3 regions of the Enterobacter sp. Taxon_8 genome follow, and region 3 is predicted to be linked to each of the others. Evidence: predicted binding sites of a transcription regulator. Region 3 holds the regulator's gene; each other region holds the start of a gene.
What was found. The regulator PurR, encoded in region 3, represses purine synthesis genes. The targets are predictions, from matches to a motif close to CANGCAAACGTTTGCNTG.
Positions count from the first base shown of each region.

Region 1: the regulator PurR is predicted to act here: its motif matches at 2,153-2,170, upstream of purH (bifunctional phosphoribosylaminoimidazolecarboxamide formyltransferase/IMP cyclohydrolase).
Region 2: the regulator PurR is predicted to act here: its motif matches at 1,680-1,697, upstream of cvpA (colicin V production protein).

Region 1 is NZ_CM177989.1:235,464-238,742, forward strand. Features, by position in the region: gene purD (phosphoribosylamine--glycine ligase) at 1-441, opposite strand, end outside; gene purH (bifunctional phosphoribosylaminoimidazolecarboxamide formyltransferase/IMP cyclohydrolase) at 457-2,046, opposite strand; rRNA gene AC4IBF_RS01110 (16S ribosomal RNA) at 2,607-3,279, shown strand, end outside.
Region 2 is NZ_CM177989.1:1,314,640-1,317,918, reverse strand. Features, by position in the region: gene purF (amidophosphoribosyltransferase) at 1-1,102, opposite strand, end outside; gene cvpA (colicin V production protein) at 1,136-1,624, opposite strand; gene dedD (cell division protein DedD) at 1,790-2,488, opposite strand; gene folC (bifunctional tetrahydrofolate synthase/dihydrofolate synthase) at 2,478-3,279, opposite strand, start outside.
Region 3 is NZ_CM177989.1:2,606,106-2,609,384, reverse strand. Features, by position in the region: gene punR (DNA-binding transcriptional activator PunR) at 8-919, shown strand; gene purR (HTH-type transcriptional repressor PurR) at 937-1,962, opposite strand; gene cydH (cytochrome bd-I oxidase subunit CydH) at 2,260-2,349, shown strand; gene AC4IBF_RS12280 (MFS transporter) at 2,513-3,279, shown strand, end outside.

The sequences.
Region 1 (3,279 bases), 2.2 Mb from region 3:
GTCGGCCTTGATAACAATCGGCGCGCCTTTCTCACGTAAGTAGGCCAGAGCAGGCTCCACTTCAGTGAAATTCTGATATTCCGCCGTCGGGATGTTATGACGCGCGAGGAAATCTTTGGTGAAGGCTTTGGAGCCTTCCAGCTGCGCGGCGCCTTCCGTTGGGCCGAAAATTTTCAGGCCCGCTGCGCGGAACGCATCCACCACGCCAATCACCAGCGGCGCTTCCGGGCCGACGATGGTCAGGTCGATTTTCTCGCTCTGGGCAAAACTCAGCAGCGCCGGAATGTCGGTCACGCCGATAGCCACGTTCTGCAGCGCGGGTTCCAGTGCGGTACCGGCGTTGCCCGGTGCCACGAAGACCGTTTTCACCAGCGGAGACTGCGCCGCTTTCCACGCCAGCGCGTGCTCGCGTCCGCCGTTACCAATCACTAATACTTTCATTTTCAGCTCCGGGAATTAATGGCGGAAGTGGCGCATGTCGGTGAAGATCATCGCGATGCCGTGTTCGTCGGCAGCGGCAATCACTTCGTCGTCGCGGATTGAACCGCCTGGCTGGATCACGCAGGTGATGCCCACAGCGGCTGCGGCGTCGATACCGTCACGGAACGGGAAGAAGGCGTCAGAGGCCATGGCGGAGCCTTTGACTTCCAGACCTTCGTCACCTGCTTTAATACCCGCGATTTTCGCAGAGTAAACGCGGCTCATCTGGCCTGCGCCTATCCCGATAGTCATGTTCTCTTTCGCATAGACGATGGCGTTGGATTTTACGAACTTCGCCACTTTCCAGCAGAACAGCGCGTCACGCAGTTCCTGTTCGGTCGGCTGGCGTTTGGTCACCACGCGCAGGTCGGCTTTTGTCACCATGCCCAGATCGCGGTCCTGAACCAGCAGGCCGCCGTTTACGCGTTTGAAGTCCAGGCCCGGCACGCGTTCTGCCCACTGGCCGCAAATCAGTACGCGCACGTTCTGTTTTGCCGCGGTGATTTTCAGCGCTTCTTCGGAGGCCGATGGCGCGATAATCACTTCGACAAACTGGCGGGAGATAATGGCCTGTGCGGTTTCAGCATCCAGTTCGCGGTTGAAGGCGATAATGCCGCCGAACGCGGAGGTCGGGTCGGTTTTGTAGGCGCGATCGTAGGCATCCAGAATAGAGGTGCTTACCGCCACGCCGCATGGGTTGGCGTGCTTGACGATAACGCAGGCCGGCTCGCTGAACTCTTTCACGCATTCCAGCGCCGCGTCGGTGTCGGCAATGTTGTTATAGGAGAGCGCTTTGCCCTGAACCTGCTGAGCGGTCGCAACAGAGGCTTCTTTTACCTCTTCTTCTATATAGAAGGCAGCCTGCTGGTGGCTGTTCTCACCGTAACGCATATCTTGTTTCTTAATGAAGTTCAGATTCAGGGTACGCGGGAAGCGGCCAGAAGGATCTTTGCTTTCACCGTGGTAAGCCGGCACCAGGCTACCGAAGTAGTTGGCGATCATGCTGTCATACGCTGCGGTGTGCTCGAAAGCTTTAATGGCGAGGTCGAAACGGGTATCCAGAGTCAGCGACCCTTCGTTGGCATCCATCTCATTAATAATGGTCTCGTAATCGCTGCTCTTCACCACGATAGCCACATCTTTATGGTTCTTGGCTGCTGAGCGCACCATGGTTGGGCCGCCAATATCAATATTCTCTACGGCATCTTCCAGAGAGCAGCCTTCGCGGGCAACGGTCTGGGCAAACGGGTAGAGGTTAACGACAACCATATCGATCGGCGCGATGTCGTGCTGTTCCATAATGGCGTCGTCCTGGCCGCGACGGCCAAGAATACCGCCGTGGACTTTCGGATGCAGGGTTTTGACGCGTCCATCCATCATTTCCGGGAAACCGGTGTAATCGGACACTTCGGTTACCGGCAGACCTTTATCTGCTAACAGGCGAGCGGTACCGCCTGTAGAAAGCAGTTCTACACCGCGTGCAGAAAGTGCCTGAGCGAATTCGACGATACCGGCTTTATCAGAAACACTGAGCAGAGCGCGGCGGACTGGACGACGTTGTTGCATGGTAAATCCCCTGGATTTCACGATTACAGAGAGCGTTAGATGAATTTCCTGCGAAAAACTCATCTAACACACCTGACGAGGCATCCTTGTTAAGCGCGAGCATTTTAACGAAAACGTTTGCGCAACGCTCGCACATTTTCACTTTTTCGCATCACTGTGGATAACTTTGTGCATAAAAGGGTATAAGGCGGGGTTTTGCTGGGGAATGCAGCAGTCAGTCATTTTTTTGCAACTTTTCGGTTGCGGTCGTTCGCGAACTCCCTATAATGCGCCTCCATCGACACGGCGGATGTGAATCACTTCACAAACAGCCCGGTCGGTTGAAGAGAAAAAATCCTGAAATAACGGGTTGACTCTGAAAGAGGAAAGCGTAATATACGCCACCTCGCAACGGTGAGCGAAAGCCGCAGTTGCACTGCTCTTTAACAATTTATCAGACAATCTGTGTGGGCACTCAAAGTGACATGGATTCTTAATGTCTTCGGACAATAAATGAATACCAAGTCTCTGAGTGAACATGCGTAATTCATTACGAAGTTTAATTCACGAGCATCAAACTTAAATTGAAGAGTTTGATCATGGCTCAGATTGAACGCTGGCGGCAGGCCTAACACATGCAAGTCGAGCGGCAGCGGAAAGTAGCTTGCTACTTTGCCGGCGAGCGGCGGACGGGTGAGTAATGTCTGGGAAACTGCCTGATGGAGGGGGATAACTACTGGAAACGGTAGCTAATACCGCATAACGTCGCAAGACCAAAGAGGGGGACCTTCGGGCCTCTTGCCATCAGATGTGCCCAGATGGGATTAGCTAGTAGGTGGGGTAACGGCTCACCTAGGCGACGATCCCTAGCTGGTCTGAGAGGATGACCAGCCACACTGGAACTGAGACACGGTCCAGACTCCTACGGGAGGCAGCAGTGGGGAATATTGCACAATGGGCGCAAGCCTGATGCAGCCATGCCGCGTGTATGAAGAAGGCCTTCGGGTTGTAAAGTACTTTCAGCGGGGAGGAAGGCGTTGTGGTTAATAACCACAGCGATTGACGTTACCCGCAGAAGAAGCACCGGCTAACTCCGTGCCAGCAGCCGCGGTAATACGGAGGGTGCAAGCGTTAATCGGAATTACTGGGCGTAAAGCGCACGCAGGCGGTCTGTCAAGTCGGATGTGAAATCCCCGGGCTCAACCTGGGAACTGCATTCGAAACTGGCAGGCTAGAGTCTTGTAGAGGGGGGTA
Region 2 (3,279 bases), 1.3 Mb from region 3:
CATCCACCAGCAGAACGTTCTTGTCGCGGAACTCCGCGCGGTTGGCGTTCAGCTTGCGGCGCACGGACTTACGGCGCAGATGCTGCCCCGGCATGATAAACGTGCGGCCAACGTAGCGGTTCTTCACGAAGCCCTGACGGTATGGCTTATCCAGAATGCGGGCGATCTCCAGCGCGATATCGCAGGAGGTTTCCGGGATAGGAATAACCACGTCGATTTCGAGATCGTCCCACTCGCGGGCAATCTTCTCGCCCAGCTTGGTGCCCATGTTGACGCGCGCGCTGTAGACGGAAATCTTGTCGATGAAGGAATCCGGACGGGCAAAGTAAACGTATTCAAACAGGCACGGGTTACTGACCGGGTTATCGGCACACTGGCGGGTAAACAGCTGACCCTTCTCGGTGATGTAGACCGCTTCGCCCGGCGCAACGTCGCGCAGGAATTCGAAGCCCAGGGTATCCAGCGCCACGCTTTCAGAGGCAACCATATATTCAGTACGGCCATCGCCAAGGTCGCGCTTACCGAGCACCAGCGGACGAATGCCGTTTGGATCGCGGAAGGCGACCATACCGTGACCGATGATCATCGCAACGCAGGCGTACGCGCCGCGGATCTGACGGTTTGTCGCGGCAATCGCGGCAAAGATGTTGTCTGCTTCCAGCGGGTAGTGACGGAAGTTATCCAGCTCGCTGGCAAACACATTGAGCAGGATTTCAGAATCAGAGGTGGTGTTAATGTGGCGACGTTTCTCTTCGAACAGCTTTTTACGCAGCTCATGTGCGTTCGTCAGGTTGCCGTTATGGGCAAGGGTGATGCCATACGGTGAGTTGACGTAGAAAGGCTGTGCCTCGGAGGCGCTGGAACTGCCAGCAGTAGGATAACGAACGTGACCGATCCCCATATTACCTTGCAGACGCTGCATATGGCGGGCTTCAAACACATCGTTTACCAGGCCATTCGCCTTGCGTAAACGGAAGCAGTTGTTTGCATCAATGGTGATGATACCCGCAGCATCCTGCCCACGGTGCTGAAGCACCGTTAACGCGTCATAAATCGACTGGTTTACCGGCATGAAACCGGCGATACCGACAATACCGCACATTCGTCTTTTCCTCGTTAAGCCACATCTCAGGGTTTATGCCCTGGGCAAAAAACTCGACGAGCTTTGCAGATAGTCAAAGAACCATCTGATGATGAAGCTGAACTCTGGAATGAGCTGCGATTTCTGCCAGTCTTCGCTTTTGGAGAACCCGGTGAAGGTATCCAGGAAGAACAGGATCGCGGCCACAATCAGCACGCCTCGCAACGCTCCGAAACAGATCCCGAGCACCCTGTCCGTTCCTGACAGACCGGTTTTCTCGACCAGCTGACCTATCACGTAATTCACGATAGCGCCGACAATCAGCGTTGCGATAAACAGCACCGCGATGGCAATTCCGTTTCGGACCAGTTCATCTTCAAAGCCCGTGAACCAGACAGACAGGTAAGTGTAGTAATGACTGGCGACAAAGAAAGCACAACCCCAAGTCACCAGCGATAACGCTTCACGAACAAAGCCACGGATCAGGCTAACCAGACAGGAAAAACCAATCACCGCTATGATGGCGTAATCAATCCAGACCATATGTGTCCCACGATTAAACGCCCTGTCATCCAGTTCGGGGCGAATTCTAACAGAAAAAGAAAACGTTTGCGTAGGGATTTCCTTCCCGCGCGTAAATAAAAAAGGCGCTGAAAAAATGTTCAACGCCGTGGCTTATCGCCTCTCTCTTAAAGGAGCAGGTCGTACTTAGTTTGCGCTGTAGCCCATCACCACACCGCTCAGGCCGGAGATCTGCTTCAGCTCACCCAGCGACCCTTTCAGTTTGTCTTTAGACGCTTCTGGCCCCACGAGGATACGGGTAATTTTACCCTGCACCGGCGTGGAAGGTGAAGTGTAAACACGGTATCCCGCACTTCTCAGTTTGCTCACGACCTCGTTGACTTTGTCGGCGTTTTTCAGCGCACCGAGCTGCACCACGTAGGCTTTACCCGTTGGGGCAGCAGCTTCCTGCTGCGCCGGTTTTGCTGGCGGTGGGGTTTCTGACGCCGCGGCGAGCTGTTCTGCCGTTTTATCGCGCTGCGGTTTCGGCTGCGGCTTCTCAACCGGCTTCGGTTTTTCAACCGGTTTAGGCTGCTCTACCGGCACCGGATCGATATCGCTGCTGCTCGCTGCCGCCAGGCGAGACGGATCGAGCGACGGTGCTGCGGCATCGCCCGCGCGCACCTCTTCCGCCGCCCCTTCCGGTGGCTGAGCAGGGAGCGCCTGCGTCGCCGCGGGCAGCATATCCGGCTCATCGCGGTCACCCGGTTTAGGCACCAGCGGAATAGCGGCAAACTCATCCTGATAATGCTTTTTCTGCCCGTCGAGCAGCCCGGGAAGAATAATCACCCCGAGCGCGACCAGCACAATGGTTCCTGTTAAACGGTTCTGAAACTTACTCGCCACCGGTTCTCCCCGCGTCCATCACTTCCATGACATGTGCCACCGTGTGGAATGAACCACACACCAGCACGGTATCTTCTGGTTTAGCATCCGCCATCGCGGCATGCCAGGCCTGAGCCACGCTACTGTAGATTGCGCCTTTGCCGAGATGTTCCATCAGCTGCTCGGCCTTCGCGCCGCGCGGCCCCTCCAGAGGAGCACAATACCAGCTATCGACCACACTCTCCATGCAGGCCAGCGTCCCGCCGATATCTTTATCATGAAGCATACCGATAACCGCCAGCACGCGCCCGGTTTTTGGTAACGATTTGAGACGTCCCGCGAGATACGCCGCCGCATGCGGGTTATGCGCCACGTCCAGAATCAGGCGCGGTGACTCGCTGACAATCTGGAAACGCCCGGGCAGAATTGCGCTCTGAATGCCGTTGCGGATTGCCTGCTCGCTCACCACCAATCCGCTGGCGCGCAGTGCCGCCAGCGCGGTGGCCGCGTTCGGCTGCGGAACCTGCGGCAACGGCAAGTTATCCAGTGCCCCCTGCGCGTCGCTAAAGCACCAGGCGTTGTCACGCACTTCATACTGCCAGTCAACGCCGCGGCGCAGCAGACGCGCGCCCTTCTCATTTGCTACGTCTGCAATGGTGTGTGGCATATCCGGCTCGCCGACCACGGCGGGTTTATTTGCACGGAAAATACCGGCCTTCTCGCGGCCAATGCTTTCACGATCCGGACCCAGCCAGTCGATATGATCCAGCGCGATGCTGGTAACCACCGCCACATCTGCATTCACGATATTG
Region 3 (3,279 bases):
GCAGAAAATGTGGTCAGATTATTCTCTTGAAGTGGTCGATGCTGTCGCGCGTAACGGCAGCTTCAGCGGTGCGGCGCAGGAGCTGCACCGCGTCCCTTCGGCCATCAGCTACACGGTGCGTCAACTGGAGGAGTGGCTGGCGGTTCCGCTGTTTGAGCGGCGGCATCGTGACGTGGAATTGACGCCCGCCGGGGCGTGGTTTTTGAAGGAAGGGCGTTCTGTTATCAAAAAAATGCAGATCACCCGCGAACAGTGCCAGCAGATCGCCAACGGCTGGCGGGGACATCTTTCCATCGCGGTGGATAACATCGTGAAGCCGGAACGCACCCGACAGATGATTGTCGATTTCTATCGTCATTTCTCTGACGTTGAGCTGCGGGTCTCGCAGGAGGTGTTCAACGGGGTGTGGGATGCGCTGGCGGACGGCAGGGCGGAGATGGCGATTGGCGCGACGCAGGCGATCCCGGTCGGGGGACGTTACGCCTTTCGCGACATGGGGATGCTGAGCTGGAAATGCGTGGTGGCCAGCGATCATCCTCTGGCAGCGATGGACGGGCCGCTTAGCGACGATACGCTGCGCAACTGGCCCTCGCTGGTGCTGGAGGATACGTCCCGTTCATTGCCCAAGCGTATCACCTGGCTTCTGGACAACCAGCGGCGGGTGGTGGCTCCGGACTGGGAATCGTCGGCGACGTGCCTCAGTGCCGGACTGTGCGTCGCGATGGTGCCCGTTCATTTTGCGCGTCCGCGCATCAATACCGGCGAATGGGTTGAACTGACGCTGGAAAATCCGTTCCCGGACGCGGCCTGCTGCCTGACCTGGCAACAAAATGATGTCTCGCCCGCCATGGCCTGGCTGCTGGATTATCTGGGGGACAGCGAAACGCTGAACCGGGAATGGTTACGGGAGCCAGCGTAGCTGGCCCCGTAAAGGGATTAACGACGGTAGTCGCGGAACGGACCGTCCGCAACGGAACGGCGTTCAATCAGGCGCGGGTGAACTTCAATGGACTGCGACTCTTCGCGCTTGTTGACGATCCTGTCGAGCAGCATATTGAAGGCCGTTTCGCCCAGCGAATCTTTCGGCTGGTGAATGGTGGTCAGCGCAGGGGTGAAGAAGCGCGCGTTACGCACGTTGTCATACCCGATCACGGAAATATCCTGCGGTACGCGCAGACCCAGTTCATCGGCGGCGCAGAGCGCGCCCATGGCCATGATGTCACCCCCGCAGAAAACGGCGGTCGGACGGTGCGGCTGGGAAACGATCTGCTGCATTGCGCGGTAGCCTGATTCCGGCTCAAAGTCGCCCTGCACGATCCAGTTTTCCGGCACGGTGATCAGCGCTTCTTCCATCGCTTTCATAAAACCGGCAAGACGGCCCGCCCCGGTGTTGCGCTCCAGCGGACCCGGGATCACGCCAATCTCGCGGTGACCGCGTTCGATCAGGTAACGGCCGGCCATATAACCGCCTTCAAAGGCATTGTCGATAACGGAGTCGGTGAAATCTGCACGCGCTTCGCCCCAGTCCATAACGACCATGGGGATGTGGCGATACTCTTCGAGCATCGACAGCACGGATTCCGGGTACTCGGAACACATCACCAGCAGGCCGTCAACGCGCTTCTGAGCCATCATCGACAGGTAGGCGCGCTGTTTTTCAATGCTGTTCCACGCGTTGCCCAGAATCAGGGTATAGCCTTTCTGGAAGCAGTTTTTTTCAACCGCTTCAATGATCTCGGCAAAATAGGCCGCTTCACTACTGGTCGCCAGCAATCCAATGGACTTGGTGTGATTAACCTTAAGGCTACGCGCGACCGCACTTGGCGAATAATGCAGCTCCTTGATCGCTGCCCAGACGGCGTTGCGCGTCTCTTCCGCCACAAAGCGGGTTTTGTTAATTACATGTGATACGGTTGTAGTGGAAACGTTTGCGCGTTTTGCTACGTCTTTAATTGTTGCCATTAAATGTCACTCCAGACCATATCCTAAGCTCCTGAAAAACTTGAAGGTAAACGTTTGCCTTCTCTCACCCTTATCACGCAATCTTGAATTGCGGCACGCCGGGAAAACGACACGGGACGTCAGGAGGGGGTCAATGGCCGGTACGCTAATAAATTTAGCGTGGAATTTTGTCCTATCTTGATGAAAAGGGGAAGAGGTAAAGTGGTTATCAGTATAAATCCAGGAAGATTTTTGACGTAATCTGTGCAAAAATGAGCAAGCTCACTTTTCGTGTGGGGATTAAAAGGAGAAAAATTGATGAGTTCCGATCTTAAGTTTTCGCTGTTCACCACCGTTGTTGTGCTGGCTCTGATTGTTGTGGCCGGTCTGACGGCTGCGCTGCACTGATTTACGCGGAGGGAGAGCCTTCTCCCTCCCGACTCCCCGGATTGTTACTTCTCTGGCAAAAATCTTTTGCCATTTTGTTAACTTCTCATTTTTTGTGATTGATGTCATGCTTTCCGCTTCTTTGTTCTGTGTCACCACGTGACACGGCATCCGGAGTTTACGCATGAAAATCAATTTTCCCCTGCTGGCCCTGGCGATTGGCGCTTTTGGGATTGGCACCACTGAATTCTCCCCGATGGGGTTACTGCCCGTCATCGCCCGCGGCGTGGACGTCTCGATCCCTGCGGCTGGCATGTTGATCAGCGCCTACGCTATCGGCGTGATGGTGGGGGCGCCGCTGATGACGCTTCTCCTTTCTCATCGCGCGCGCCGCAATGCGCTGATTTTCCTGATGGCGATTTTCACCCTCGGCAACGTGCTTTCGGCCATTTCGCCGGACTACACCACGCTGATGCTGTCGCGTATTCTGACAAGCCTCAACCACGGCGCGTTCTTTGGGCTGGGGTCGGTCGTGGCGGCAAGCGTGGTGCCAAAACATAAGCAGGCGAGCGCCGTGGCCACCATGTTTATGGGGCTGACCATCGCTAACATCGGCGGTGTTCCTGCTGCAACCTGGCTGGGAGAAGCGATCGGCTGGCGTATGTCTTTCCTGGCGACGGCCGGGCTGGGCGTGGTCGCGATGGTGGCATTGTTCTTCTCCCTGCCGAAAGGCAGCGCCGGAGAACGTCCGGAAGTGCGTAAGGAGCTGTCGGTGCTGGTGCGCCCGCAGGTGCTTTCCGCGCTGCTTACCACCGTTCTCGGGGCAGGGGCGATGTTTACCCTCTATACCTATATTTCACCGGTACTGCACGATATCACCCACGCAACGCCTCTCTTTGTGACCGCGATGCTGGTGCTGATTGGCGTGGGCTTCTCGATTGGCAACTATCT